DNA from 2 places in the Streptomyces cinereoruber genome. Region 1 is predicted to be linked to the other one. Evidence: riboswitches for the same ligand, from Rfam matches in the RefSeq annotation. Region 1 holds a riboswitch; the other holds the start of a gene.
What was found. A riboswitch is a leader RNA that binds a small molecule or an ion and turns the genes downstream of it on or off. The one in region 1 is predicted to bind S-adenosylmethionine.
Positions count from the first base shown of each region.

Region 2: linked by a shared signal. The riboswitch ahead of CP977_RS09660 (aminotransferase class V-fold PLP-dependent enzyme) and the one ahead of thrC (threonine synthase) in region 1 are both predicted to bind S-adenosylmethionine.

Region 1 covers NZ_CP023693.1:4,290,812-4,305,226, reverse strand. The annotation lists gene CP977_RS19355 (FG-GAP-like repeat-containing protein) at 1-3,041, opposite strand, end outside; gene CP977_RS19350 (class I SAM-dependent methyltransferase) at 3,408-4,154, shown strand; gene groL (chaperonin GroEL) at 4,261-5,889, opposite strand; gene CP977_RS19340 (cold-shock protein) at 6,243-6,446, opposite strand; gene CP977_RS19335 (MoaD/ThiS family protein) at 6,869-7,147, opposite strand; gene thrC (threonine synthase) at 7,180-8,466, opposite strand; SAM riboswitch class I at 8,484-8,629, opposite strand; gene CP977_RS19325 (glucosyl-3-phosphoglycerate synthase) at 8,780-9,721, shown strand; gene CP977_RS19320 (hypothetical protein) at 9,760-10,086, shown strand; gene CP977_RS19315 (alpha,alpha-trehalose-phosphate synthase (UDP-forming)) at 10,200-11,648, shown strand; gene CP977_RS34150 (hypothetical protein) at 11,978-12,148, opposite strand; tRNA gene CP977_RS19310 (tRNA-Met) at 12,232-12,305, opposite strand; gene otsB (trehalose-phosphatase) at 12,366-13,217, opposite strand; gene CP977_RS19300 (DUF3263 domain-containing protein) at 13,281-13,568, opposite strand; gene CP977_RS19295 (ABC transporter substrate-binding protein) at 13,581-14,415, opposite strand, start outside.
Region 2 covers NZ_CP023693.1:2,189,359-2,203,773, forward strand. The annotation lists gene CP977_RS09650 (rhomboid family intramembrane serine protease) at 1-550, shown strand, start outside; gene CP977_RS09655 (Lrp/AsnC family transcriptional regulator) at 547-828, shown strand; gene CP977_RS09660 (aminotransferase class V-fold PLP-dependent enzyme) at 898-2,319, opposite strand; SAM riboswitch class IV at 2,528-2,644, opposite strand; gene trpD (anthranilate phosphoribosyltransferase) at 2,731-3,795, opposite strand; gene qcrB (cytochrome bc1 complex cytochrome b subunit) at 3,922-5,547, opposite strand; gene qcrA (cytochrome bc1 complex Rieske iron-sulfur subunit) at 5,544-6,596, opposite strand; gene qcrC (cytochrome bc1 complex diheme cytochrome c subunit) at 6,593-7,402, opposite strand; gene ctaE (aa3-type cytochrome oxidase subunit III) at 7,477-8,097, opposite strand; gene CP977_RS09690 (DNA-binding transcriptional response regulator) at 8,300-8,701, shown strand; gene CP977_RS09695 (L,D-transpeptidase) at 8,716-9,969, opposite strand; gene CP977_RS09700 (cytochrome c oxidase subunit 4) at 10,092-10,490, opposite strand; gene ctaD (aa3-type cytochrome oxidase subunit I) at 10,487-12,223, opposite strand; gene ctaC (aa3-type cytochrome oxidase subunit II) at 12,220-13,215, opposite strand; gene CP977_RS09715 (cysteine desulfurase/sulfurtransferase TusA family protein) at 13,768-14,415, shown strand, end outside.

The sequences.
Region 1 (14,415 bases):
AGGGACGAGTAGACGCCCCAGCCGCCACCGACCTTCGCCCGGACCGTCACGCCGCCGGTCGCCGTGCCGTAGTACCGCCACAGGACGCCCGAGGCGTCCATGCCGAGCAGGTCGCCCCGCCCGTCGCCGTCCAGGTCTCCGGCGCCCGCGATCTTCGTGTACAGCTTCCAGTTCACACCGATCCGGACCCCGGTCCGCAACCGCTGGTCGGCCGTTCCGGCGTAGAAGTACACGTCACCGGTCGACGCCTGACGGGCGATCAGGTCGGTGTGCCCGTCGCCGTCCACGTCCCCCGGCGAGGTCAGCACGTCGTACTGGCCCCAGCCCTTGCCCACCGAGACGTACGGCGAGGAGGCCGACACGAACGTCCCGCAGGCCGGCCGGTACGACCGCAGTTCGTCGCCCACGCGCGCGTACACGTCGTTGCAGCCGTCGCCGTTCGTGTCGCCCGACGGGACGAGGACCGTGTCCGCAGGGAACTTCGCGCCCGTACCGGCGATCCGGGCCGAGAGCCCGCCCGTGCCGTTGCCCTTGTAGAGCGAGACCAGGCCCGCCGGGTCCATCGCCAGCAGGTCGCCGAAGCCGTCGTCCCCGGCCGTGTCGCGCCACGCGGCGACGCCGCCGGTCACCGACACCGCGCCGGACAGCGCCAGGTCGGCGCCCTGCCCGTCGGCGGGCTTCGCGGTCAGCGTCCAGGTGTGGGCGCCGTTCACGACGGGCCGGCCCGCCGCGTCCTCGCCGTCCCAGACGGGGTCGACGATGCCCCGCGCCTCGCCGCCGGTCAGGGTGCGGACGACCTTGCCCGTGGCCTTGTCCTGGAACGTCAGGGTCCAGGACGCGGCGGGCTTGGACAGCCACCAGCGGGGCTTCCAGGACGCCGACCGGAGGTCGACGGACGTCGGCGCGTCGGCGTCGATGACGGCGATCCGGGAGGCCGGGACGCCGGACGGGACGACCCGGACCCGGCGGTCGTCGCCGGTGTAGGCGACGTGCCCGCCGAAGCGGTCGACGGTCCAGCCGGCGCGGCGGACGGTGTTCGCGCCGAGGTCGGCCGGGGTCGCGATCACGCGCCGGGGCAGGTCGGCCGCCTTTCCGCTGCCCGGGACCCCGTCGCGCAGGTCGACCAGGGTGAGGCCCGCGGCGTCCGAGCGGGAGACGAAGTAGCCGTCGCCGAGCAGCACGTCCTCCGAACCGACGGACACGAAGCGCTTGGTGGACCGGTCGTACAGACCGCCGCCCCGGACGTCCCACGACTCGTCCTGGCACTTCCAGTAGACCCAGCGGCCCACGGCCTGGAGGTCGGTGGGCGTGCAGCGGTTGGTGGTCGTGAACGACTCCCCGGCCGTCCCCGCCGGAAGGGTCTTGGAGGTGACGACGTCCGAGTCCGCCGTGGCGCTCCACAGGGTGTTGCCCCAGAGGGCCGACGTGACCGGTGCGCGCTTCTGGAGCACCGCGCCGGAGTCGGTGCCGCGGAACTCGACGACCGCCTGTTCGCCTCCCCAGCCCTGGTTCACGACGCCGAACCGGCCCGACAGGTCGACGACCTGGGGGCTGCCGAGCCCGGTCGTCAGGCGCGGCCCCCACGCGTCGGAGCCGTTCCGGTAGAGCATGGTCAGGTCCTGCTCGGTGCCCGCCTTGCGGCCGTGGTGGCCGTCGCCGCTCGCGAACATGGTGACGCAGTGGACGCGCCACGAGGTGCCGCAGTCGGCGTCCCTGCCGTTCACCAGGCCGTCGGTCGTGGAGCGCAGTTCCTCGGGCCGTCCGGAGGTCTTCAGCCAGGTGCTCCGGTAGCCGCCGAGGATGCCGCCCGGCTGGTACAGGTTCGACTCGTCGGCCGTGGTCAGGACGCCGCTGCCGAGGGAGATGCCGAAGGGCCTGGCCTCCATGTCCTCGATGTCCGCCAGGCGCTTGCGGGCGACGGTGCCGTCCGGGCCCGGAGTGAGGAGGTGGTAGCCCCAGTCGAGGGGCCCGCGGTCGGTGCGCTCCTCCGCGCCCGTGATCAGCAGCGAGCCGTCGGGCGTGCGGTGCACGGCCGTGGAGGCCACGGCCAGCAGGGACTTCCAGCTTCCCGTGCCGTCCCGCAGGACGAGGTGGTTGCCCCGGTACTCGTTGTTGCCGGGGTTGGGCGGGGCCACGGTGACGAAGGCGTCGCCGAAGCGCCGGACGACGTCGTCGTAGGAGGCCACGTCCCGCATGTCGAAGGTGACCGGGTCCGCGTCCAGGTCGTCGCGACGGTACACCTGGGCCTGGTCGCTCGACGGGGCGCCGAAGTGGAGGACGGTGTCCCGGTCGAAGGAGACGCTCTCGCCGTGCGTGGAGAGCGTCTTCACGCTCCCGCTCGCGAGGTCGACGACCCACCACCCCTGGGACATCGTGCTGCCCTCCCACTTGATGCCGCGGACGGCGATCGAGCGGGCGTCACCCTCGCCGACGGTGAGGTTCCAGCCCTCGGGGAACCCCTCCAGCTTCTGGTCCCGGACCTTTCCGTCCTCCGGGTGCAGCAGGTGCAGGCCCGTCACGGCGGTCTCGGTGCCGGTCCGGGTGAGGACGGTGTCGCCGTACGTCCCGACGTACGTCTGCCCCTCCGGGATCGGGACCACGGTCGTCGCACCGCCGCCGGCCCGCTGCTGGAGCGTCACGTACGGGGCCGGCCCCTCGGAGAGGACGGCCACGGTGTCGGAGCCGTGGCCGAAGTTCGCCGGGTACTCGGCGAAGCGGAACTCGTCGACGTCGTACGAGAGGGGCTTCGGCAGGCGGTGGTCGAGGACGGTCGCCCGTCCGGTCGCGTAGTCGATCCAGCGCAGCCGGTCGTCGCCCTCCTGCGCGGTGAGGAAGCCGGTGTCACCGGCGTTCAGGACGATGGTGGCGCGGGGCACGTAGCGCGCGCCCGCGCCGACGACCACGGCTTCGCCGGAGGCTCCGGACGGCGGGGTCGCCGCCCCGGCGGCACCCCCCGCGCCGACCGTCACCGCGAGGCCGACGGCGAGTGCGACACGGCCGGACGCACGCCGGCGCGGCCGTCTTTCCAACGGGCTGATCACGAAGAAGTCCCTCCCCAGGGCATACGGCACGGGGGAGGGGCCACATGGTCGGCCGCTCGTCCCCCGCGCGAGCAGGCCGACCCTAGCAGAGGACGACGCCGGCCGATCACCATTTTCGAACCCGTTCAACGACGGCTCGGGATCCGTGCGGAAACCCGTCCGGGCGGGCCCGGGAAAGGGCCTCCTCCGGGGCTCGGGGCGGCCTCCCGAGGGCGACGCCGCGTCCCGCGCCCCGCAGGACCCCGCCGTACGGGAAGGCCCGTCCGGCAGCCGTACGGAGCCTCCGCCGAAACCCTCAACACCCTTACTGACCTGGGGTTTTGGCGCCCGGATCGGTAAACTGGGGGACTTCGGAGGGGAGCCCGTATGGATACCGCCCATCGCCATGTCCGCACGCTCGACGACGTCATGACCCTGCTCGACGACCTGTTCCCGCCCGCCGCCGACCGCTGGTCGGGCGGGGGCTCCGGGTGGTGGGACGGGTTCTACGCCGACCGGGACAGGCCCGTGCCGTTCTTCGTCGCGAAGCCGGACGAGAGCCTGGTGTCGTACGCCGGGCGGGGGCTGCTCCCGGGCGGCGGGGGCCGGGTCCTCGACCTCGGCTGCGGGCCCGGGCGGAACGCCCTGTACCTCGCCTCGCTCGGGTACGAGGTGGACGCCGTGGACCTGTCCCCCGCCGCGATCCGGTGGGCGGAGGAGCGGGCCCGGGAGGCGGGCGCGGAGGGCGTGCGGTTCGTGCGCGGCGACGCCTTCGCGCCGGGCGTCCTGGAGGGGCCGTACGACCTCGTGCACGACTCCGGCTGCTTCCACCACCTGCCCCCGCACCGCCGCGTCGGCCACCTCGCGCTCCTCGACCGGGTCCTCGCGCCCGGCGGCCTCTTCTCGCTGACCGCGTTCGCCGCCGGGGAGGGCGGCATGGGGTCCGAGCTGCCGGACGCCGACTTCTACCGCAACGGGCGGCTCGACGGCGGCCTCGCGTACACCGACGACTCGCTGCGCGCGATCTTCGCCGACCTGGCGGAGGTCGAGCTGCGGCGCATGCGCGACGAACCCGCCGACTCGGCCGCCTTCGGCGAGTCCTTCCTGTGGGCGGGGCTCTTCCGGAAGGCGTGAAGGGTCCGTACACAACGCCCGAGGGCGGCACCCCCGGCAGGGGGTGCCGCCCTCGTTCGCGTTCAGCGACGAACCGCCGATCCCGGGATCCTGAGATTCCCGAGGATCAGAAGTCCATGTCACCGCCCGGCATGCCGCCGCCGGCCGGCGCGGCGGCCTTCTCCGGCTTGTCGGCGATGACGGCCTCGGTGGTGAGGAACAGCGCGGCGATCGACGCGGCGTTCTGCAGCGCGGAGCGCGTCACCTTCGCCGGGTCGATGATGCCCTCGGCGATGAGGTCGACGTACTCGTTGGTCGCGGCGTTCAGGCCGTGGCCGACGGGCAGGTTGCGGACCTTCTCCGCCACGACGCCGCCCTCGAGGCCGGCGTTGACGGCGATCTGCTTCAGCGGGGCCTCCAGGGCCAGCTTCACGATCGCGGCACCGGTGGCCTCGTCGCCGGAGAGGTCGGCCTCCAGCTTCTCGAAGACGGTCGACGCCTGGAGCAGGGCCACGCCACCGCCGGCGACGATGCCCTCCTCGACGGCCGCCTTCGCGTTGCGGACGGCGTCCTCGATGCGGTGCTTGCGCTCCTTGAGCTCGACCTCGGTCGCGGCACCGGCCTTGATGACGGCCACGCCGCCGGCCAGCTTCGCGAGGCGCTCCTGGAGCTTCTCGCGGTCGTAGTCCGAGTCGCTGTTCTCGATCTCGGCGCGGATCTGGTTCACGCGACCGGCGACCTGCTCGCTGTCACCGGCACCGTCGACGATGGTGGTCTCGTCCTTGGTGATGACGACCTTGCGGGCGCGGCCGAGCAGGTCGAGGCCCGCGTTCTCCAGCTTGAGGCCGACCTCCTCGGAGATGACCGTGCCGCCGGTGAGGATGGCGATGTCGTTCAGCATGGCCTTGCGGCGGTCGCCGAAGCCCGGGGCCTTGACCGCGACGGACTTGAAGGTGCCGCGGATCTTGTTGACGACCAGGGTCGACAGGGCCTCGCCCTCGACGTCCTCGGCGATGATCAGCAGCGGCTTGCCCGACTGCATGACCTTCTCCAGGAGCGGGAGGAGGTCCTTCACGGAGGAGATCTTGGAGTTGACGATCAGGAGGTAGGGGTCGTCGAGCGACGCCTCCATGCGCTCCATGTCGGTGGCGAAGTACGCCGAGATGTAGCCCTTGTCGAAGCGCATGCCCTCGGTGAGCTCCAGCTCCAGACCGAAGGTCTGGGACTCCTCGACGGTGATGACGCCTTCCTTGCCGACCTTGTCCATCGCCTCGGCGATGAGCTCGCCGATCTGGGTGTCGGCGGCGGAGATGGAGGCCGTGGAGGCGATCTGCTCCTTGGTCTCGACATCCTTCGCCTGCTCGAGCAGGGCGCCGGAGACGGCCTCGACGGCCTTCTCGATGCCGCGCTTGAGGGCCATCGGGTTGGCGCCGGCGGCGACGTTGCGGAGGCCCTCGCGGACGAGCGCCTGGGCGAGGACGGTGGCGGTGGTCGTGCCGTCGCCGGCGACGTCGTCCGTCTTCTTGGCGACTTCCTTGACCAGCTCGGCGCCGATCTTCTCGTACGGGTCCTCGAGCTCGATCTCCTTGGCGATGGAGACACCATCGTTGGTGATCGTGGGGGCGCCCCACTTCTTCTCGAGGACGACGTTGCGGCCCTTGGGGCCGAGGGTGACCTTGACGGCGTCAGCGAGCTGGTTCATGCCGCGCTCGAGACCGCGCCGGGCCTCCTCGTCGAACGCGATGATCTTGGCCATGTGAAGTGGTCCTCCCGGACATGGGGTGGATAACGCTCCAGGACCGCGCCGACGCCCGCGACGGACGGCCTCCGCGTGTCCGTGTGGTTCCTTGCCCCACCCGGCCGGCGGCCTCGTCTGCCCGATCCTCGTAGCACTCTCACCTTCCGAGTGCTAACGCCAATGATTAGCACTCGCCCTAGGAGAGTGCAAGCGACTCTCGGGTTTCGGGAGGGGGCACGGGGGGTGCGGGGGCGGTACGGACGCCGGAGGGGGTACGTCCGGGAACGCGTGAGGGGCCCGCCCCCCTGGGAAGTACCCCCGGGGATGCGGGCCCCTCGACGGCGTTGCGTCGGTGGCCGATCGCGCCGCGCTCAGACGGCGAGCTTGACCATGTCGGCCTGCGGACCCTTCTGGCCCTGCGAGATCTCGAACTCGACCCGCTGTCCCTCTTCGAGGCTGCGGTAGCCATCCATCTGGATCGCGCTGTAGTGGACGAAAACATCCGCACCACCGTCGACCGCGATGAAGCCGTAGCCCTTCTCCGCGTTGAACCACTTGACGGTGCCCTGAGCCATGCCTAACTCCCCTATTACTGGCCCTTGCGCGGGGCCGCACTTCACGAACCCCGGGTCAGACCCTGCGCCGGAACGCGTCGACCGCGGCTGAATGTATCTGCCCAACTGCCCTCTGCAACAGGCCATTCGGGCGGGAATTCTGGGCGGCGCGGAAAGGAGGATTGGGGAGATTCCCCTGAATCACGGGGCAAGTCGGGCCCGGCAAAAGACGCAGAAGGTACACAATGCGCGCACAGTTTGGCTGCTTCTTGTCAGGTCGGGGCGCGTTCTCATATGCACCCGGCATGAGCAGCGGAGGGGACTTCCCCAACTCTACCGCGCTCAACCATGCAGAATTGCCCCTTCCGCTTGTGGACGCGGAAGGGGCAATTCAATGAAACGGGACAAGGAGGCGGCCCGGGGAGGGCGGCGCTCCCCGCGGCTCAGCAGCCGCCGGCGACCGCCGGGATGATCGAGACGCCCGAGCCGGCCGGGGTGGCCGTCTCCAGGCCCTGCTCGAAGCGCACGTCGTCGTCGTTCACGTAGACGTTGACGAAGCGGCGCAGCTTGCCCTGGTCGTCCAGGACTCGGGCGGCGATGCCCGCGTGGTTCTTCTCCAGGTCCGCGATGACCTCGGCGAGGGTCGCGCCCTCGGCCTGTACCTCGGACTGCCCGCCGGTGTAGGTGCGGAGGATGGTGGGGATGCGGACGTTCACTGCCATGGCTTCTTGACCTTTCGGGGGACCGGAGGAGTTCAGCGGGCCAGGCCGGCGTCGCGGAACGCGTCCAGGCTCGGGCGGATGGTGGCGGTCGCCTGAGAGGTGTCGGCCACCGCGTCCAGGGTCTTGAGCCCGTCGCCGGTGTTGAGGACGACGGTGGTGAGCTCCGGGTCGATGAGGCCGTTCTCCACCAGCTTGCGCGTGACGCCGACGGTCACGCCGCCCGCGGTCTCGGCGAAGATGCCCTCGGTCCGCGCGAGCAGCTTGATCGCGTCCACGACCTGCTCGTCGTTCACGTCCTCCACGGCGCCGCCGGTGCGGCGGGCGATGTCGAGGACGTACGGGCCGTCGGCCGGGTTGCCGATGGCGAGCGACTTGGCGATCGTGTTCGGCTTCTGGGGCCGTACGACGTCGTGGCCGGCCTTGAAGGCGGCCGACACCGGGGAGCAGCCCTCGGCCTGGGCGCCGAAGATCTTGTACGGCTTGTCCTCGACCAGGCCCAGCTTGATGAGCTCCTGGAGACCCTTGTCGATCTTGGTGAGCTGGGAGCCGGAGGCGATCGGGATGACGAGCTGGTCGGGGATGACCCAGCCGAGCTGCTCGCAGATCTCGTACGCGAGCGTCTTGGAGCCCTCGCCGTAGTACGGGCGCAGGTTGACGTTCACGAAGCCCCAGCCCTCGCCGAGCGGGTCGCCGATGAGCTCCGAGCAGAAGCGGTTCACGTCGTCGTAGTTGCCCTCGATGGCGACGAGGTCGCCGCCGTAGACGCCGGCCATGACGACCTTGCCCTGCTCCAGGTCGTGCGGGATGAACACGCAGGAGCGGAAGCCGGCGCGGGCGGCGGCGGCGCCGACGGCGCCGGCCAGGTTGCCGGTGGAGGAGCAGGAGAGGGTGGTGAAGCCGAAGGCGCGGGCGGCCTCGATGGCCTGGGCGACGACCCGGTCCTTGAAGGAGTGGGTCGGGTTCCCGGAGTCGTCCTTGACGAAGAGCCTGCCGGGGGCGACGCCGATCTCGCGGGCGAGGTTGTCGGCCTTGACCAGCGGGGTCCAGCCGGGGTTCAGGTTCGGCTTCTCGGCGACGTCGGCCGGGACGGGCAGGAGGGGGGCGTAGCGCCAGATGCTGGCGGGGCCGGCCTCGATGCGCTTCCGCAGCTCCTCGGGGTCGCCGGCGGGCAGGTCGTACGCGACTTCGAGCGGTCCGAAACACAGCTCGCAGGCGAAGATCGGGCCGAGGGCGAAGACTTCACCGCATTCGCGACAGGAGAGTCCGGACGCGGGACCGAGGTCGACGGTGGTGGCGGGTGCGACGGTCTGTACAGCCATGGAGGCGAGGCCCTTTCTCCTCATCTTTCCCAATGACGAATTTTTCGCCTTGAGACGGATTTGGCACCTTCCCTAGCCGGGGACCTCGCTGGATGACGAGTGACCGACTGGAGGGTTGCCGGGGCTTCAACGGGCCGTTTCCCTCTGCCCCTCTGGATGAGCGGTATTCGATTGTGGGGAGCCCCGGGACTTTCGTTCCCGTGCTCCGACGCGGTCGCCACCCCGACGTGCGGGGGGTCGCTGCGTTGTTCAAGACTGTAACCGAAGGCCCGGGCGCTTGGACGGCCCGTCCGAACCGCGAGATGGAGATCACGTGCTGGAAGAGGTGGAGCGCTGGCTGTCCCGGCGGTCCTGGTCCGTGGCGGACCGGCCGCTGGAGCGGATCCTCGCCGCCAAGCGCTCGACGACGGTCAGCGTGGTGCTGCCGGCGCTGAACGAGGAGGCGACCGTCGGGGACATCGTGGGCGTGATCCGCCGCGAGCTGATGTCGGAGGCGGTGCCGCTCGTGGACGAGCTGGTGGTGCTCGACTCGGGCTCCACGGACCGCACGGCGGAGGTCGCGGCGGCGGCCGGGGCGCGGGTGGTCGCGCGCGACGACGTACTCCCCCGGATACCGGCCGTGCCCGGCAAGGGCGAGGTCCTGTGGCGGTCACTGATGGTGACGAGCGGGGACGTCGTGTGCTTCGTGGACGCGGACCTGCGGGACTTCTCGGCGGACTTCGTGACGGGGATCGTGGGCCCGCTCCTGACCGACCCCGAGGTGCACCTCGTGAAGGCGATGTACGACCGTCCGCTGGGCGATTCCCCCGGTCAGGGCGGTCGGGTGACGGAGCTGATGGCGCGCCCGGTCCTGAACCTGCACTGGCCGCAGCTGGCCGGCTTCGTGCAGCCGCTCGGCGGCGAGTACGCGGCCCGCCGCTCGCTCCTGGAGCGGCTGCCCTTCCCGGTCGGTTACGGAGTGGAGTTGGGCCTGCTCGTGGACGCGCTGCACACGGTGGGTCTGGACGGGCTCGCGCAGGTGGACGTGGGGGTGCGCAAGCACCGGCACCAGGACGGGCACGCCCTCGGCCGGATGGCGGCGACGATCTACCGGACGGCGCAGCTGAGGCTGTCGCGGGGGCACCTGGTGCGGCCGTGGCTGACCCAGTTCGAGCGGGGCGAGGGGGGCTTCGAGCCGCGGACGTACGCGGTGGACACGGAGGAGCGGCCGCCGATGGCGGAGGTCGCGGAGTACGCGCGCCGCCGCGTGGCGTAACGCGACCCTATGACCCGTTTTACATACATTCACTGTCCATGGGTTCCATGGACTTCGGACGAGGGCGTACGGGGCGTACGGGGCGTACGGGCAGGGTGCTGGCGGCGGCGGGCCTGACGGCGGTGGCGTGGGCGCCCACGGCGGCGGACGCGGCGCCGGTGCCGCCGGGCCCCGTCCCCGCCCACGCGCACGCGTCCCCGGCGCCGGGCGCACCGGCCGCACCGGGAAAGGCGAGAAGGGCGACCACTCCACCCCACCCCCGGGGCGGCGAGGAACGGCTCTGGCTGCTCGGCGGCCTGGTGGCGGCCTTGGCGGCGACGGGCCTGGTGGCGAGGGCGGCCCTGCGGGCCCACCCCGACCTCTGACCCCTCCCGGGCCCCTTGCGTGACCCAGGTCCCGCCCGTGACCCTGGGTGGCCGGAACCCCCCGTCTTGTATACGTACGTTTGAGCGTTTACGGGACGGGCTAGGTTCGCCACATGGCTTCTGTGCTCGTGGCATCCAACCGGGGTCCCGTCTCGTACGCGCTCGGCGGGGACGGCTCGCTCGACGCCCGCAGGGGCGGCGGCGGCCTGGTCTCCGGCCTGAGCGCCGTCTCCTCGCAGGACAGCGTGTGGGTGTGCGCGGCCCTCGGCGAGGGCGACCGGGAGGCGGTCCGGCGCGGGGTCGGGGAGCCCGGCGTCCGGATGCTGGACATCGATCCGGACGTGTACGCGGACGCGTACAACGGCATCGCGAACTCGGTGCTGTGGTTCCTCCACCACCACCTGTACGACATCCCGCGCGAGCCCGTGTACGACGCGGAGTTCCGGCGCCGCTGGGAGTCGTACCGCGCGTACAACCGCGCCTTCGCGGAGGCGCTGGCCGGGGCGGCGGACGAGGGGGCGGCGGTCCTGGTGCAGGACTACCACCTGGCCCTGGTCCCCGGGCAGCTCCGGGAGCTGCGCCCGGACCTGCGGATCGCGCACTTCACGCACACCCCGTGGGCGTCCCCCGCGTACCTGCGGATGCTGCCGGACGACATCCGCGAGGAGCTGCTGTGGGGCATGCTCGGCGCGGACGAGGTCGGATTCCACACCTGGGCCTGGGCCTCGGCCTTCATGTCCGGCGCGCACATCGACAGCGCGACGGGCGTCGCGGAGCCGAGCTTCCCGGCGGGCGACCGCCGGCGCACGGTGAACCACCGGCGGTGGGCCGGACCCGGCGCGAACCGCACCACCGAGGTCAAGGTGTACCCGCTCGGCGTCGACGCGGAGGAGCTGCGGGCGCTCGCGTACCGGCCGGCGGTGGACGAGCGGCTGGCGGAGCTGCGGGCCGAGGCCGGCGACCGGAAGACGATCGTCCGCGTGGACCGCACCGAGCTGTCGAAGAACATCCTGCGCGGCCTGCTGGCCTACCGGGAGCTCCTGACCACCCGCCCGGAGTGGCGCGGCCGGGTGGTGCACCTGGCGTCGGCGTACCCCTCGCGCCAGGACCTGGAGGTGTACCGCTCGTACACGGCCTCGGTGGCGGCCCTGGCGGAGGAGATCAACGCGGAGTTCGGCACGGAGGACTGGACGCCGGTCCTGGTCTCGGTGAAGGACGACTTCACGCGCTCCCTGGCGGCCTACCGCCTGGCGGACGTGGCCCTGGTGAACCCGGTCCGCGACGGCATGAACCTGGTGGCCAAGGAGATACCGGTGGTCTCGGAGCAGGGCTGCGCGCTGGTCCTCTCCCGGGAGGCGGGCGCGTACGAGGAGCTGCGCGAGGACGCGCTCACGGTGAACCCCTTCGACGTCTCGGAGACCGCCGAGGCCCTCCACACGGCCCTCACGATGCCCCACCCCGAACGCACCGACCGCACGAAACGCCTGGCGACGGCGTCCACGGCCCTGCCGCCGCAGCGCTGGTTCCTGAACCAGCTGGAGTCGCTGAGGGGCCCGGCGTAGGTCTCGGAGGAGTCCAGGCGACCGCCGGACCGCACCGCCACACGAACGCCCCTGAGGTCACCGCTCCCCTGATCGCGGTCTGCGCGGTGGTGCGCGAGCCCCTGCTGCACCTGTCGAACTACGCGGTGCCGGCCTTCGCCGCACGCCTGGAACGTCACGGCGGAGAGCCGGGATTCGAAGCGGTGCTCGCGTTCGACGCCGAGAAGCGGCCGGCGCGTTCCCGTCCGTACGGGCACAGCGGCGAGTGGGGCCCTCCTGCGGTCCGGTGGCTCCGCGGAGCAGGACGCGGCGGTCGTGGCGGGCTCGGGGGTCGCCCCCGACCGGTCGGCTCAGGACGTCCCGAACCAGGCCGCGCACCGCTCGGCCGGCTCCTCCACCGTCCCGGCCGCCCGGAAGGGGTCGCGCCCTGCGTACGGGCCGAGGTCGAAGAACGGGTCCGCGGCCTTGCCGCCGCGCACGTGCGTGCCGTGGAAGCGCACGGCCCGGTCCCCCGGCGACATCGCCCGTTCGGAGCCGCCGAGAAAGACGTGGACCGGGAGGGAGGAATCGTCCTCGGGGCGCGGAGGGATCGGGAAGAACGGGACGGGGCCGGCCGGATTCGAACCGGCGTCTTCCCACATGAGGTGAAGGCGCGACGACCACTGCGCTACGAGCCCCGTCCCGCCCGTGATCGTACGAGAAGCCCGCGTCCCGTCGCCTCCGGATATGCGGGCCCGGTCAGTCCCCCCGTACCTCCTCCACCGCCTCCGCCAGTGCCGTCAGGAAGTCCACCACGCCCGCCGGGCCCGGGACCGAGAGGTCGGCGCGGTCGGAGAGTTCCGGGACCTCGCCGGAGTCGCTGCAGACCAGCAGACCGGGCGTGCCGTCGGCGCGGAGCTTCTCCACGGCGGCGAAGGCCGGCAGGTCGCCCAGGTCGTCGCCCGCGTACAGCACGGAACCGGCGCCCGTCTCCCGTACGTACGAGGCGAGCGCCACGCCCTTGTCCACGCCCGGGGGCCGCAGCTCCAGGACCATCCGGCCGGGCTCAAGGACGAGGCCGTGGCCGGTGGCCAGGTCGGCGAGGGGGCCCTTGAGCGCTTCGAAGGCACCCTCCGGGTCGGCTGCCCTGCGGGTGTGGACCGCGACCGCGCGGCCCTTCTCCTCGATCCAGACGCCCTGCCAGGCCCCGGCCCGGTCGAGGAAGCCGGGCAGCTCGGCGCGGACGGCGGCCACGCCCGGGGGGACGGGGGCGGCCCGGACCGTGCCGGTGGCGGCGTCCCAGCGCTCGGCGCCGTAGTGGCCGAGGACGACCAGGCTCTCCAGGCCGGGGACGCCGGCGAAGCCGCCGTGACGGACGGCGACCCCGGCGGGCCGGCCGGTCACCACCGCGACGGAGGCGACCCGGGGGGCGAGGGCCGCGAGGGCGGCCACGGCGCCGGGGTGGGCGCGGGCCGACTCGGGGTCGGGCACGATGCCGGCGAGCGTGCCGTCGAAGTCGAGGGCGACGACGGTCTCCTGCGGCCGCGCGAGGATCGCGGCCAGGCCGTCACGGCCGGCGGACGTGGTCGGGTGCGGAAGGCTGTTGACCATGCTTCCGACACTACCCACGCGGGGCGTCCCCTACCTTCCGGATCTCCCGCCTCCCGCGCCCGCCTACCTCCTGCGCTGCCGCTCCTCGCGGATCCGGCGCAGGCGGTTGACCGTCACCGGGTCGTGGGCCAGGGCGCGCGGGTCGTCGAGGAGGGCGTTGAGGAGCTGGTAGTAGCGGGTCGGGGAGAGGCCCAGCCCCTCGCGGACGGCCCGCTCCTTGGCTCCGGGACCCGGCCAGGAGCGGCGCTCGACGGCGAGGAGGGCCTGCTCCTGCTCGGTGAGGGCGGCGGGGCCCCCGGCGGTCCCGGCCCCGCCGTCCTCACCCTGCGTCGCTTCCCGGTTCTCGCCCATAGGACCAACTTATTACTCGGCCGCCTCCGCCGCCGTCGCCACGCGTCCGATCGAGCCCAGGACCTCGGCGGGGCGCCCGTTCGGGGTGACGGCCTTGCCGATGTTCTGCTTGACGTTCTCGCTGACCTGGGCCCACGAGGTCTTGCCGACCGGCGGGAGCTGCGCGTCGGGGAGGACCTTGAGGAAGACGTGCAGGTTGGCGTGCTCGGGGTCGGTCTCCATGCGGGTGGAGGCGCTGACGGTGACCGGCAGCAGGTCGTTGTCCCCGGCGAACTTCAGGACGTTCTCGTCGTTGAAGGCGAAGTTCAGGAAGTCGCCGATCTCCTTGCGGTGGCCGTTCTGCTTGAAGCCCATGATCCAGTCGGCGACGCCCATGGAGGTCTTGGAGGGGCCGTCGGCGCCGGGGAGCGGGACCTGTCCGACCTCGACGCCCTTCTTCGCGGCCTCCTTGAGGAGCGAGGGGTGGCCGTTGAGCATGCCGACCTCGCCGTTCGCGAAGGCGGTGAAGGCGGCCTTGCGGTTGAGCTTGCCGGGGGCGACGGGGCCGGTGAGGTCCTTGCCGACGAGGTTGGTCCGCAGCCACTCGAAGGTGCGCACGTTGGTCTCGGAGTCGACCGCGTAGTGGTCGCTGGCGTCGGTCCAGCCGCCCTCGCCCGCGAGCAGCCACATCATGGCCTCGGCCTGGGCCTCCTCGGGGCCCAGCGGCAGCGCGAAGGGGGTGCGGACGCCCTCCTTCTTGAGCTTCCCGGCGGCCGCGGCCAGCTCGTCCCAGGTGGTGGGCGGCTCGACGCCGGCCTTCTCGAAGAGGGCCTTGTTGTAGAAGAGGGGGCGCGTGGAGGCGACGAAG
Region 2 (14,415 bases), 2.1 Mb from region 1:
GGGGGTCGTCCCCGCCGAGCTGATGAGCGGCGAACCGCGCGCCCTGCTCACCCCGTTCACCGCGCTCTTCGTCCACGGCAGCTGGCTCCACCTGCTGGGGAACATGCTCTTCCTGTACGTCTTCGGCGCGATGGCCGAGGAGCGCATGGGCCGGTTCGCGTACGCCCTCTTCTACCTGGGCACCGGCTACCTCGCCCTCGCCGGGTACGCGGCGGCGCACGCCCACAGCGAGCAGACCCTCGTCGGGGCGTCGGGGGCGATCTCCGGGGTGCTCGGGGCCTTCCTCTTCCTCTTCCCGCGCTCCCGGGTCACCAGCCTGTTCCCCTTCCTCTTCTTCCTGCCGCTGCGCTTCCCCGCCTGGATCGTGCTGATCTTCTGGTTCACGCTCCAGTGGATGGCCGCGCGGGCGGCGGGCGCGGGCCCCGGCGTCGCCTATCTGGCCCACGTGGTGGGCTTCGCGATCGGCTTCCTCTACGCCTGGGTGCGCTACCGGGGTGGGGATAGAGTGAAAGCCCCAGCCGCGGCGACCGAGGGAGAAAGCCAGCCGTGATCACCGCGATCGTGCTCATCAAGACCAGCGTGGACCGCATCCCCGAGATCGCCGAGTCGATCGCGGCGCTCGACAGCGTCAGCGAGGTCTTCTCGGTGACCGGTACGTACGACCTGATCGCGATGGTCCGGGTGCCGCGCCACGACGACCTCGCGGACGTGATCCCCGGCAGCATCAGCAAGATCCCGGGCGTCGAGGCCACGGACACGCACGTGGCGTTCCGCACGTACTCGCAGCACGACCTGGAGGCGGCCTTCGCCATCGGTCTGGAGTCCTGAGGCTCCGTACGCGCACAGGGTGAAGGGGCCTCCCGGTCGGGAGGCCCCTTCACCCGTACGAGTGAGTGGTCAGCCGCGGTCGGGGACGCAGCGGCCGTCCTCGGTGCGGTACTTCCACCGGGCGCCGTCCCGGACGAGCTCCTTCACGGCGCGGACGAACCGCTCCACGTGCTCGTCGGGCGTCCCGGCGCCGAAGCTCACCCGGATGGCGTTGAGGGACCGCTCGCCGGGGGCCGCCTCGGGGGCGCCGCACTCGCCCGGGTCCCGCGGGTCGCTGCCGAGCAGGGTGCGGACCAGCGGGTGGGCGCAGAAGAGGCCGTCGCGGACGCCGATGCCGTACTCGGCGGAGAGCGCGGCGGCGAAGTGGGAGCTGTTCCAGCCCTCCACGACGAAGGAGATGACGCCGACGCGCGGGGCTTCGTCACCGAAGAGCGAGAGGACCCGGACCTCGGGGACCTCGGCCAGGCCCGCGCGGACCGTGTCGATCAGGTGCCGCTCGCGGGCGACGAGGGCGTCGAAGCCGGCCTCGGTGAGGGCCTTGCAGGCGGAGGCGATCGCGTAGACCCCGATGACGTTCGGGGAACCGGCCTCGTGCCGGGCCGCGGTGGTGTGCCACTCCACGTCCACACCACCGTCGGCCCGGCGCGCCACCTTGCGGGAGGCGCCGCCGCCCGCGAGGTAGGGCTGGGAGTCCTGGAGCCAGTCGGCGCGGCCGGCGAGGACGCCGGAGCCGAAGGGCGCGTACAGCTTGTGCCCGGAGAAGGCGACCCAGTCCACGTCGAGGTCGGCCACGGAGACCGGGTGGTGGGGCGCGAGCTGGGCGGCGTCGAGCACGATCCGGGCGCCGTGGGCGTGCGCGGCGGCGGCCAGCTCCTTCACCGGCCACAGCTCGCCGGTGACGTTGGAGGCGCCGGTGACGCAGACCAGGGCCGGGCCGTACGGGTCGCGGTCCGCGAGGGCCCGCTCCAGGGTCTCGACGGCCCGGGCCGGGGTGCGGGGCGCGTCGAGGTAGGTGACCCGGGCGTCGCGCCACGGCAGCAGGGAGGCGTGGTGCTCGGTCTCGAAGACGAAGACCTCGCAGCCGGCCGGGATCGCGGCGGCGAGCAGGTTGAGCGAGTCGGTGGTGGAGCGGGTGAAGACGACCTGGTCGCCGGGGCGGCAGTCGAGGAACTCGGCGACGGTGGCGCGGCTGTTCTCGAAGAGGTCGGTGGAGAGCTGGGAGAGGTACCCGGCGCCGCGGTGGACGCTGCCGTAGTACGGGGCGTACGCGGCGACGTCGTCCCAGACCCGCTGGAGGGCGGGGGCGCTGGCCGCGTAGTCGAGCGCCGCGTAGGTCACCTCGCCGCCGGTGACGAGCGGGACGGTCACGTCCCGGCCGAGGACGGGCAGCGGGGCGGCGCAGCAGGGGTCGGCGGACTCGGTGGCGACGGTCTCGACGGCCTCGGCGACGGCGGTGGCGGCAGCGGCGGTGGCGTCAGGGCGTGCGGACATGGCGGTATCTCCCGGCGGGCGGTGCGGAATGGCTTCGGTGATCCCGTACGCGGCCGGACACGGCGGGGTACGAGTGAGGCCTCGGAAGACATGGGGGTACGCGGAAGGGACCCTGATCCGAGGGTGAAGAAGGGGCGGACTCGCCCTATCGCATTCGCTTGCTCACGGAAAAAGCTCCTCGAGAGACCAGGACCCCTGGTGTTCGAGGGGTCCGCGCTTGCCGTAGACCTCGCTGCCTACGGCCTGGTCATCACCCGGGGCACCCCGCCACGGACGGAGGGTTGCCGGACAGCAAGCCGGGGCCAAAACGCTGTCACTCGTGACCTGAAGAGCATCCTGCCACAGGAACGCCGATGCGCAAGACCCCGGTCCGCATGCTGGACCGGGGTCGTACGGCGAAAGGCCGGAAGGCTACGCGTTGCTGACGGAGATCCAGCGCTCCAGGGCCCGGCGGGCGGCGCCGGAGTCGATCGCCTCGGCGGCCTTCTCGATGCCGGCGCGGATCCGCTCCACCAGGGTGCCGTCGCCCGGTTCGAGGGCCGTGAGCGCCGCCGCCGAGTTGAGCAGCACCGCGTCCCGCACCGGGCCGGTCTCCCCCGCGAGCAGCCGGCGGGCCACGTCGGCGTTGTACGAGGCGTCCGCGCCGCGCAGCGCCTCCACGGGCACCAGGTCGATGCCGACGTCCCGGGGGTCGAAGGCCTCCTCCCGCACCGAGCCGTCCCGGACCACCCAGACCCGCGAGGTGGCCGTGGTGGTCAGCTCGTCGAGCCCGTCGTCGCCGCGGAAGACCAGGGCGGAGGAGCCGCGCTCGGCGAGCACCCCGGCCATGATCGGGGCCATCCGGGCGTCGGCGACCCCGGTCGCCTGGGCCCGGACGCGGGCCGGGTTGGTGAGCGGGCCGAGGAAGTTGAAGGTGGTCCGGATGCCCAGCTCCTTGCGGGCCGCGGCGACGTGCCGCAGCGCCGGGTGGAACTTCACCGCGAAGCAGAAGGTGATGCCCGCCTCCTCGGCGACCTCGGCGACCCGGCGCGGGGTCAGCTCCAGGTTGACGCCGAGCTTCTCCAGGACGTCGGAGGCGCCGGAGGCGGAGGAGGCCGCCCGGTTGCCGTGCTTGACGACCTTGGCGCCGGTGCCGGCGACCACGATCGCGGACATGGTGGAGATGTTGACGGTCTTGGCACCGTCGCCGCCGGTGCCGACGATGTCGACGGAGGGGCCGGGGACCTCGATCGTGTTGGCGTGCTCGTACATCGTCCGGACGAGTCCGGAGATCTCCTCGACGGTCTCGCCCTTGGCGCGCAGGGCGACCGCGAAGCCGGCGATCTGCGCGTCGGTGGCCTCGCCGCGCAGGATGCGGTCCATGGCCCAGGCGGTGTCCTCGGCGCTCTGGTCGCGGCCGGTCAGCAGGCCGTCCAGGACGACGGGCCAGGAGCGGCCCGCCGTGGTAGGTCCTCCAGCGGGGGTCGCAGCGCTCATGGCAGCTCCTGGTCATCGAGACGTGACGGACACGGCCCCACCCTATCGATCCCCGGGGACGGCGAAGAGCCCCGTCCATCGGATGGACGGGGCTCTCACCGTGGCGAACTTCAGGTGTTCAGGCGATCAGTGGTGGCCGTGGCCGCTCTGGATCTCCTTGTACTCCTCGACGGTGGGCTTGGCGACCTGGCTGTCCTCGCCGTAGTAGCCCTTGTTGAGCTTGACCCGCAGCTTCTCCATGCGGCCGATCTTCCGCTCGACGCCGTTCTCGTCGACGGCCGGCGGCAGCTCGGCGGGCGCGTACTGCTCGTGCGCCGTGAGGCGGTGCAGCTCGCCCTGGCTGAGCGGCTCGTGGACCTCGACGAACTCACCGTGCGGCAGGCGCTTGATGATGCCCGACTCGCGGCCGTGCAGCACCTTGTCCTTGTCCCGGCGCTGGAGGCCGAGGCAGATCCGCTTGGTGACGACGAACGCGATGACCGGACCGGCGAAGAAGAAGATCCGCACGAACCAGGTGATCGAGTTGATCGACAGGTGGAAGTGGGTCGCCCAGAGGTCGTTTCCACCACCCACGAGCATGATCATGTACGCGGTGATCCAGGCGACGCCGAACGCGGTGCGCGTCGGGGCGTTGCGCGGACGCTGCGCGATGTGGTGCTCGCGCTTGTCGCCGGTGATCCAGGACTCGATGAACGGGTAGACCGCGATCGCGCCGAGCACCGCCGGGAAGATCACCAGCGGGATGAACACGCCCAGGACCAGCGTGTGGCCCCAGAGGTTGATCTCCCAGCCGGGCATGACACGGATCAGACCCTCGGCGAAGCCCATGTACCAGTCGGGCTGGGCGCCGGTGGACACCTGGTCCGGGCGGTACGGGCCGATCGCCCAGATCGGGTTGATCGAGGCGATCGCCGCGACGATCGCGATGACGCCGAAGACCAGGAAGAAGAAGCCTCCGGCCTTCGCCATGTACACCGGGAGCAGCGGCATGCCGACGACGTTCTTGTTCGTGCGGCCGGGGCCCTCGAAGTGCGTGTGCTTGTGGACGAACACCAGGATGAGGTGGGCGACCATCAGGCCCAGCATGATGCCGGGCAGCAGCAGCACGTGCGCCGAGTAGAACCGGGCGACGAAGTCGCCGCCGGGGAACTCCCCGCCGAACAGGAACATCGAGAGGTACGTGCCGATGACCGGCACGGACAGGATCGCGCCCTGCATGAAGCGGACACCGGTGCCGGAGAGCAGGTCGTCCGGGAGCGAGTAACCGGTGAAGCCGGTGAACATGCCCAGGAAGAACAGCAGGAAGCCGAACAGCCAGTTGATCTCACGCGGCTTGCGGAACGCGCCGGTGAAGAACACGCGCATCATGTGCACGAACATGCCGGCGAGGAAGATCAGCGCCGCCCAGTGGTGGATCTGCCGGATGAGCAGACCACCGCGCACCTCGAACGAGATGTGCATGGTCGAGTTGAACGCCTCGGACATCAGCTGTCCCTGGAGCGGGACGTACGAGCCGGCGTACTCCACCTCGTTCATCGACGGGTGGAAGAACATCGTCAGGTAGACGCCCGTCAGGATGATGATGATGAAGCTGTAGAGGCAGATCTCGCCCAGCATGAAGGACCAGTGGTCCGGGAAGATCTTCCGCATGTTGGCCTTGGCCAGCGAGTAGATCCCCAGGCGACCGTCGGCCCAGTCGGCGACCCGCTCACCGGCGGGTGCCTTCTTCTTAGAATCCGTCACGGTGCTCATCCGCGCTCCCAGAAGGCAGGACCGACGGGCTCGTCGAAGTCGCCGAGCGCCTCCAGGAAGCCCTTCTCGTTCACGCCGATCCGCAGCTGCGGAAGGGCGTGACCGGCCGGGCCGAAGATGACGCGGGCGCCGTCGGAGAGGTCGAAGGTGGACTGGTGGCACGGGCAGAGGACGTGGTGCGTCTGCTGCTCGTACAGGGAGATCGGGCAGCCCACGTGGGTGCAGATCTTCGAGAAGGCGACGATGCCCTCGTGCGACCACTCGAGCTCGCGCTTGTCCTTGATGTCCTCCGGCTGGATCCGGACGATCATCAGGGCGGCCTTGGCGATCTCGGTCTGGAAGCCGTGGTCGTGCTCGGAGAGGCCCTCGGGCATCGCGAAGGTCAGCGAACCGACCGCGACGTCCTCGGGGCGCAGCGGCTCGTGCGTGTTCATGTTGATGAGCTGCTTGCCCTTGGCCCACAGGGTGGTCCGGAGCTTCTTCTCGGGCAGCGGGCCCATGTCGCGCAGCAGGACGATGCCGGAGAGCGGCACCAGCGACAGCGCGCCGAACATCGTGTTGCGGATGAGCTTGCGGCGGCCCATGCCGGACTCGGCGGCACCGGCCGCGAAGTCCGCCATGACCTGCGCCTTGACCTCGGGCGACGCCGCGATCGGGTGACGCTCGTCGGCGACCTCGACGTCGGACATCAGGGTGCGGGCCCAGTGGACCGCTCCCGCGCCGATGAAGAAGAGGGCCGCGCCGAGGGTCATGCCCAGGGCGAAGTTGAGCGCGGACACCCGGCCGAAGGGCCAGATGTACACGATCTTGTCGACCGGGAAGATCACGTACGAGGCGATGAAGCCGACGGTGGCCAGCATCGACAGCGTGAACATGAAGGCGACCGCGCGCTCGGACCGACGGGCGGCCCGCTCGTCGATGTCCTGGATGCGGGGCTTGTGGGGCGGGAGGCCCGGGTCGGCGAACGGGTCGTCGGCGACCTTCACCGCGCCGTGCGCGGTGTCCTGCCCTGCCGGCAGGTTCTCTTCTGAAATCTCTTGGCTACTCATGACTTCTTGGCCTTAGCGGTGTGGGCCGCGACCCAGACGGCGACTGCGATCAGCGCACCCAGGCCGAAGACCCAGGCGAACAGGCCCTCGCTGACGGGGCCGAGGCCACCGAGCGAGAGACCGCCCGGGCTGTCGGTCTTGTCGCTGTTGACGGCCTGGACGTACGCGATGATGTCCTTCTTCTGCTGCTCCGGCATGGTCGTGTCCGGGAAGGAGGGCATGTTCTGCGGGCCGGTCTGCATGGCCTCGTAGAGGTGCTTCGGGCTGACGCCCGCGAGGTCGGGGGCGTACTTGCCGTGGGTCAGCGCGCCGCCCTTGCCGGTGAAGTTGTGGCACTGGGCGCAGTTGTTGCGGAACAGCTCGCCACCCTTGGCGGCGTTGGCGCCCGCGGGGTCGTACTGCTTCTCGGTGGGCGTGATCGGACCGGCGCCCAGGGAGGCGATGTACGCCGCGAGCTGGTCGATCTCGGCCTGCGAGTAGATGTTCTTCTTCTTCGGGACCTGCGCGCCCGGCTGCTGGGCCGGCATGCGGCCCGTGCCGACCTGGAAGTCCACGGAGGCCGAACCGACGCCGACGAGGGACGGGCCGTCAGAGGTGCCCTGACCGCCGGTTCCGTGGCAGCTGGCGCAGCCGACGGAGTAGAGCTTCTTCCCCTCCTCGATGGCGAGGGACTGGGCGGTCTCGTCGGCCTTCGCCGTGCCCGCGGGCGCGAACGCGGCGTACAGACCCCCCGTGGCCGCCAGCGCGAGAAGTAGGACGACGACCGCCGCCAGCGGATGGCGTCGTCGTGCGGAGAGCTTTTTCACGGATTACCCCGGTGTCAGGATCTTCTGCGTCGATGCTTGCTGGATGTCTCGGTCCGCCGCGTGGGCGGGTCCGATCACTTGATCATGTAGATCGTGGCGAAGAGGCCGATCCAGACGACATCGACGAAGTGCCAGTAGTAGGACACGACGATGGCGGCGGTTGCCTGCTCGTGAGTGAACCTCTTGGCGGCGTACGTCCGGCCGAGGACCAGCAGGAAGGCGATGAGACCGCCCGTCACGTGCAGGCCGTGGAAGCCGGTGGTCAGGTAGAACACGGAGCCGTACGGGTCCGACGAGAGGGAGAGCCCCTCGTGCTTGACCAGCTCGGTGTACTCGAAGACCTGGCCGCCGATGAAGATCGCACCCATCACGAACGTGATGATGAACCACGTCCGGAGCTTCTTCACGTCGCCCCGCTCCGCGGCGAACACGCCGAGCTGGCAGGTGAGGGAGGAGAGCACCAGGATCGTGGTGTTGGTCGCCGAGAACGGGAAGTTCAAGGCGTCTGCCTTTTCCGCCCAGAAGTCGGCACCCGTCACCGATCGCAGGGTGAAGTACATCGCGAAGAGGGCCGCGAAGAACATCAGCTCGGAGCTCAACCAGATGATGGTTCCGACGCTGGTGAGGTTCGGTCGATTGACCGACGGGTGTGCGTGCCCTGTTTCTACTGTCGTTACTGTCGCCACGACCGACATTATGTCGGTCGCTTATCCCGCCCTCACTCCGGGGGGTGCCGTTCGGAGTGTCAGGGGGGTGTGTCCAGCCCGAACGGCCCAGCGCGGAGCCTCCGGGACACCCTTCGAACAGGTGTTGAACGGCTGTTGACGGGCTGTGGACCGGAGTAGCATCCGCCGCATCGATCGACGACCTTCCCACGGACTTCTCCACGGAGGAACGATGCAGTCGAGTGCCACGGTCCTGGTCTACAGCGACGACGCGAACACCCGCGCGCAGGTGCGCCTGGCGGCCGGACGCAGGCCCGCGGCCGACGTCCCCCCGGTCGAGTTCGTGGAGTGCGCCACACTCCCCGCGGTCCTGAAGCGCCTGGACGAGGGCGGGATCGACGTCTGCGTCCTGGACGGCGAGGCCGTGCCGGCGGGCGGCATGGGGGTCTGCCGGCAGATCAAGGACGAGGTCTTCCGCTGCCCGCCGGTGCTGCTGCTCATCGGGCGCCCGCAGGACGCCTGGCTGGCCACCTGGAGCCGGGCGGACGCCGCGGTCACCCTTCCGGTGGAACCGGTCGAGTTCGCGGCGTCCCTGGCGTCCCTGCTGCGCTCCCGCCTCCCGATCGACGCGTGAGCTGACCGGGCCCGTCAGAGGGAGGGCCGCAGTCGGGCCTGCTCGGTGGAGACCACCGGTTCTCCGGCGGCCTCCACCAGGGCGCTGCCCTCGCGCCACTTCTCCCAGGACAGGTTCCAGTCGCCGAAGCCGTTGCCGAAGGCGTCCATGGCGTCGCCGGAGCTGTTGACGGTCTTCACGATGTCGCCGGGGCGCACGGTCTCGAAGAACCAGGCCGCGTTCCCGGTCGACATGCCCACGCAGCCGTGGCTGACGTTCGCCACGCCCTGCGAGCCGACCGACCAGGGCGCGGCGTGCACGTACTCGCCGCTCCAGGTCACCCGGGTGGCGTAGTACACGGGCAGGTCGTACGACTCGGAGCTGCCCTCCGCGATGCCGACGGTGGTGCTCCGCATCCGGACGTAGTACTCCTTGCCGAGCACCACCTTGACGCCGTTGCGGGTGTCGAAGCCGGGCTTGCCGGTGGTCACCGGAATGGTGTTGATCACTTCTCCGTTGCGCTTCACCGTCATGTGGTGGGTCCCGGCGTCCGCGATGGCCTCGATCCGGTCGCCGATGGTGAGCTTCAGCGGCTTGGACTCGCCGCCGTAGAGCTTGTCGCCGACCTTGAGGCCGTCCAGGTTGCCGCTGACCGTGACGGTCGCGCCGGCGGGCCAGTACTCCTTCGGGCGGAAGTGCAGCTTCTTGTCGTCCACCCAGTACCAGGAGCCCTCGACGGAGGGGGTGGAGCGGACCTTGAGGGCGCGCTCGACGATCGCGCGGGAGGCCCGGTCCCCGACGGGGAGGCTGAGCTCGGCGGTGATCGGCTGTCCGACCCCGTACGTGCCCGCCTCCGGTCCGAAGACCGCGGTCAGGGCCCGCTTCGCCGGGGCCGTCTCGAACGTGAACGTACGGGCTCCGGGGGCGCCGTCCTCGTCCTCCGTGGCCACCCGGACCGTGTAGCGGGCGCCGGCCGCCAGGGTGGCCGTGGAGCGCCAGCGGCGTCCGTCCGCGGTGAGTTCGCCCGCGAGGTGGCGTCCGGAGGCGTCGACGGCGGTGACGTCGGTGATCCGGCCCTCGTCGCCCTTGGCGGTGATCTCCAGGGGCTTCTCGGGGTCCGCCTTGGCCCCGTCGGCGGGGGCGCTGACGGCGAGCTGGTCCGCCGCGTCGTACGCCTTCACCGTCAGCGGGTGGTCGTCCGATCCGGAACACGAGGCGGTGCCCGCGGTGACGGTCACGGCCAGCAGGGTGCAGCCCAGAACAGTCCGAATGCGCGGCGTGTCGTTCATGACTTCACCGTAAGAACAACACTCGGAGGGGGCGCGCCGAGTGCGGCAAACGAGGGGCCCGGACACTTCGGTGACGAAGTGTCCGGGCCCCTCGGTGTGCTCCGGTGCGGAGCGGGGTACGGCTACTGGTTCTGGTTCTCGCCGCGGTAGAACTCGAAGACCCAGCCGAACAGGCCGACGAGGATCAGCGGGGCGGAGAAGTACAGGATCCACCAGCCCATCGCGACGGCGAGGAAGGCGAGCGCGCCGCCGACCGCGAGCGAGAGCGGCTGCCAGCTGTGCGGGGCGAAGAAGCCCAGCTCACCGGCCTCGTCCGCGACGTCGGCCTCCTTGTCGTCCTGCGCCATCGCGTCGACCCGCTTGGCCGTGAAGGCCAGGTAGTAGCCGATCATGATGGCCAGGCCGAAGGCCAGGAAGAGCGCCGTCGTGCCGACCGGCTCCTTGGACCAGACGCCGTACAGGATCGCCATGGCAAGGATGAAGACGCTCAGCCAGATGAACATCTTGCCCTGGATCTTCACTTGCCGGCCTCCTTGCTGCCCGTGAGGGCCTCGGCCTCGTGCGGCTTGTTCTCGAGCTGGTCGAGAGCGGCGATCTCAGGGTGGTGCAGGTCGAACGCCGGGGATTCCGAGCGGATCCGCGGCAGGGTGAGGAAGTTGTGCCGCGGCGGCGGGCAGGACGTCGCCCATTCGAGCGAACGGCCGTAGCCCCACGGGTCGTCGACCTCGATCTTCTTGCCGTACTTGGCGGTCTTCCAGACGTTGTAGAAGAACGGCAGGATCGACAGGCCCAGCAGGAAGGAGGAGATCGTCGAGATCGTGTTCAGGGCGGTGAAGCCGTCGGCGTCCAGGTAGTCCGCGTAACGGCGCGGCATGCCCTCGGCACCGAGCCAGTGCTGCACCAGGAAGGTGCCGTGGAAGCCGATGAACAGCGTCCAGAACGTCATCTTGCCGAGGCGCTCGTCCAGCATCTTGCCGGTGAACTTCGGCCACCAGAAGTGGAAGCCGGCGAACATCGCGAAGACGACGGTGCCGAAGACGACGTAGTGGAAGTGCGCCACGACGAAGTACGAGTCGGAGACGTGGAAGTCCATCGGGGGCGAGGCCAGGATGACACCGGTCAGACCACCGAAGGTGAAGGTGATCAGGAAGCCGATCGTCCAGAGCATCGGTGTCTCGAAGGACAACGAGCCCTTCCACATCGTTCCGATCCAGTTGAAGAACTTCACGCCGGTCGGTACGGCGATGAGGAACGTCATGAAGGAGAAGAACGGCAGGAGCACGCCGCCTGTGACGTACATGTGGTGGGCCCACACGGTCACGGACAGACCGGCGATCGCGATCGTCGCGGCCACCAGGCCGATGTAGCCGAACATCGGCTTGCGGCTGAAGACCGGGATGATCTCGGAGACGATGCCGAAGAACGGCAGGGCGATGATGTACACCTCTGGGTGTCCGAAGAACCAGAAGAGGTGCTGCCAGAGCAGGGCGCCGCCGTTGGCCGCGTCGAAGATGTGGGCACCGAACTTCCGGTCCGCCTCCAGGGCGAACAGCGCGGCCGCCAGGACCGGGAAGGCGAGCAGGACCAGGACACCGGTCAGCAGCACGTTCCAGGTGAAGATCGGCATGCGGAACATCGTCATGCCCGGAGCGCGCATGCAGATGATCGTGGTGATGAAGTTGACCGAGCCGAGGATCGTGCCGAAGCCGGAGAAGGCCAGACCCATGATCCACATGTCGGCGCCGACGCCCGGCGAGCGGACGGCGTCCGACAGCGGGGAGTAGGCGAACCAGCCGAAGTCGGCCGCACCCTGCGGGGTGAGGAAGCCGGCCACCGCGATGATCGAGCCGAAGAGGTAGAGCCAGTACGCGAACATGTTCAGCCGCGGGAACGCCACGTCGGGCGCGCCGATCTGCAGCGGCATGATCCAGTTCGCGAATCCGGCGAACAGCGGCGTCGCGAACATCAGCAGCATGATCGTGCCGTGCATCGTGAACGCCTGGTTGAACTGCTCGTTCGACATGATCTGCGTACCCGGACGGGCCAGCTCGGCGCGCATGAAGAGCGCCATGAGTCCGCCGATGCAGAAGAAGACGAACGACGTGACCAGGTAGAGCGTGCCGATCGTCTTGTGGTCGGTGGTGGTCAGCCACTTCACCACGACATTGCCGGGCTGCTTGCGCCGTACGGGCAGCTCGTTCTCGTACGAGCCCTCAGCTGCGGCGGCACCCTGGGTTTCGTTGTGGATGCTCACAGTTGGTTCTTCTCCGCATTCCTGGCCGGGTCCGTCTGCTCGATGCCAGACGGGATGTAGCCGGTCTGCCCCTTCTCGGCCAGCTCCTTCAGGTGCTGCTGGTAGCGCTCCGGGGAGACCACCTTGACGTTGAAGAGCATCCGGGAGTGGTCGACACCGCACAGCTCGGCGCACTTGCCGAGGAAGGTGCCCTCACGCGTCGGAGTGACTTCGAAGGAGTTGGTGTGACCCGGGATGACGTCCTGCTTCATGAGGAAGGGGACCACCCAGAAGGAGTGGATGACGTCGCGCGAGGTCAGGACGAACCGGACCTTCTCGCCCTTGGGCAGCCACAGGGTCGGACCCGGGTTGCCGGTCTGCGGGTTCCGGTCGCCGGGGATGCCGGCGTCGTAGACGCCACCGGCGTTCGCCGGGAAGTCGTCGATGAACTTGTCCGGAATCGAGGCGAGGTTCTTGTCCGTCTTGGCGTCGCCCTGAACACCGGGCACGTCCTCGATGTAGTTGAAGCCCCAGCTCCACTGGTAGCCGACCACGTTGACGGTGTGGGCCGGCTTGTCGGAGAGCTCCAGGAGCTTCGACTCGTCGCGCGCGGTGAAGTAGAAGAGCACCGAGACGATGATGAGGGGGGTGACCGTGTACAGCGCCTCGATGGGCATGTTGTACCGGGTCTGCGGAGGTACCTCGACCTTGGTGCGGGTGCGCCGGTGGAAGATGACGGACCACAGGATCAGGCCCCACACCAGTACACCGGTGACGAGGGCGGCCGCCCAGGAGCCCTGCCACAGGGAGAGGATCCGAGGAGCCTCCTCCGTGACGGGGGTGGGCATACCGAGGCGGGGGAAGTCTTCCCAGTTGTACGAGCAGCCGGTGGCTGTCGCCAGGATCAGGCCCGCAGTCAGCACCTGCGGCAGCTTCCGCCGCATCGGGCGCCGAGACGCGGGGGTACCACCCGCGCCTTGGCTGCGGGGGAGGTCGGAGCCGTTGGGACTCACGTAGCGCCTTCCCGAGAGTCTCGGCCCGCGTTGGTCGGCCACGGCCGTCCGTCTCGCTGGTCGGTCGCCGCCCCGGCCGCGGGCAGGGGTTTGGATGTTTATGCGGACCAAACCCTACTGGACGCTATTTGGGGTCGCGCGGGGAGGGTGCCCAACGCGCCGTCCGACTCCCCGAAGGGGTGGAGCCGGGGGTTCCGGAGGGGGGTCCGACGGGCCCGCCCGAGGGCCTGGCGACGGGCCGGACGGGTGTTCTGACGAGGGCTCACCGGGGGACGGGCGACACGCCGGGGTGGTGGGGAGTGCGGGGCGGCGGGGCGGAGAGGGGTGGGGGCGGGCGAGGGTGCGCCACCCGGCCGGCGTCCAGCGCCACGCCTCCCGCGGGCGGGCCCGGGCAGGCGGGCGAGGGTGCGCACGGGGCCGGACGGGACCGAGGGTGTGCCCGGGGCCGGACGAGGGCGGGGGTGCCCGGGGCCGGACGAGGGCGGGGTGCCCGGGGCCGGATGGGGCAGGGGGAGCCCGGGGGCGAAGTCGCGCACGTTCTACCGTGGGCGGATGCCGTACTTCGACGCCGCGTCCGCCGCCCCCCTGCACCCCGTCGCCCGTCAGGCGCTGCTCGCCTCCCTCGACGAGGGCTGGGCCGACCCCGCCCGGCTGTACCGGGAGGGGCGGCGGGCCCGGCTGCTGCTCGACGCCGCGCGGGAGGCCGCGGCGGAGGCGGTGGGCTGCCGCGCCGACGAGCTCGTGTTCACTCCTTCGGGTACGCGCGCGGTTCACGCGGGGGTCTCCGGCGCGCTCGCGGGCCGCCGGCGCGCCGGGAACCGGCTCGTGGTGTCGGCGGTCGAGCACTCCTCCGTCCTGCACGCGGCCGAGGTCCACGCGGCGGCGGGCGGGACGGTGGCCGAGGTGCCGGTGGACCGGTCGGGCGCGGTGGACGCGGGGGCCTTCGCGGCGGCGCTCGGGGAGGGGACGGCCCTGGCGTGTCTCCAGTCGGCCAACCACGAGGTGGGGACCGAGCAGCCGGTGGCCGAGGTGGCCGAGGCCTGCCGGGGGGTGGGCGTGCCGCTGCTGGTGGACGCGGCCCAGTCGCTCGGCTGGGGCCCGGTGGAGGGCGGCTGGTCGCTGCTCGCGGCGAGCGCGCACAAGTGGGGCGGTCCGGCGGGGGTGGGTCTGCTCGCCGTGCGGAAGGGGGTGCGGTTCGCC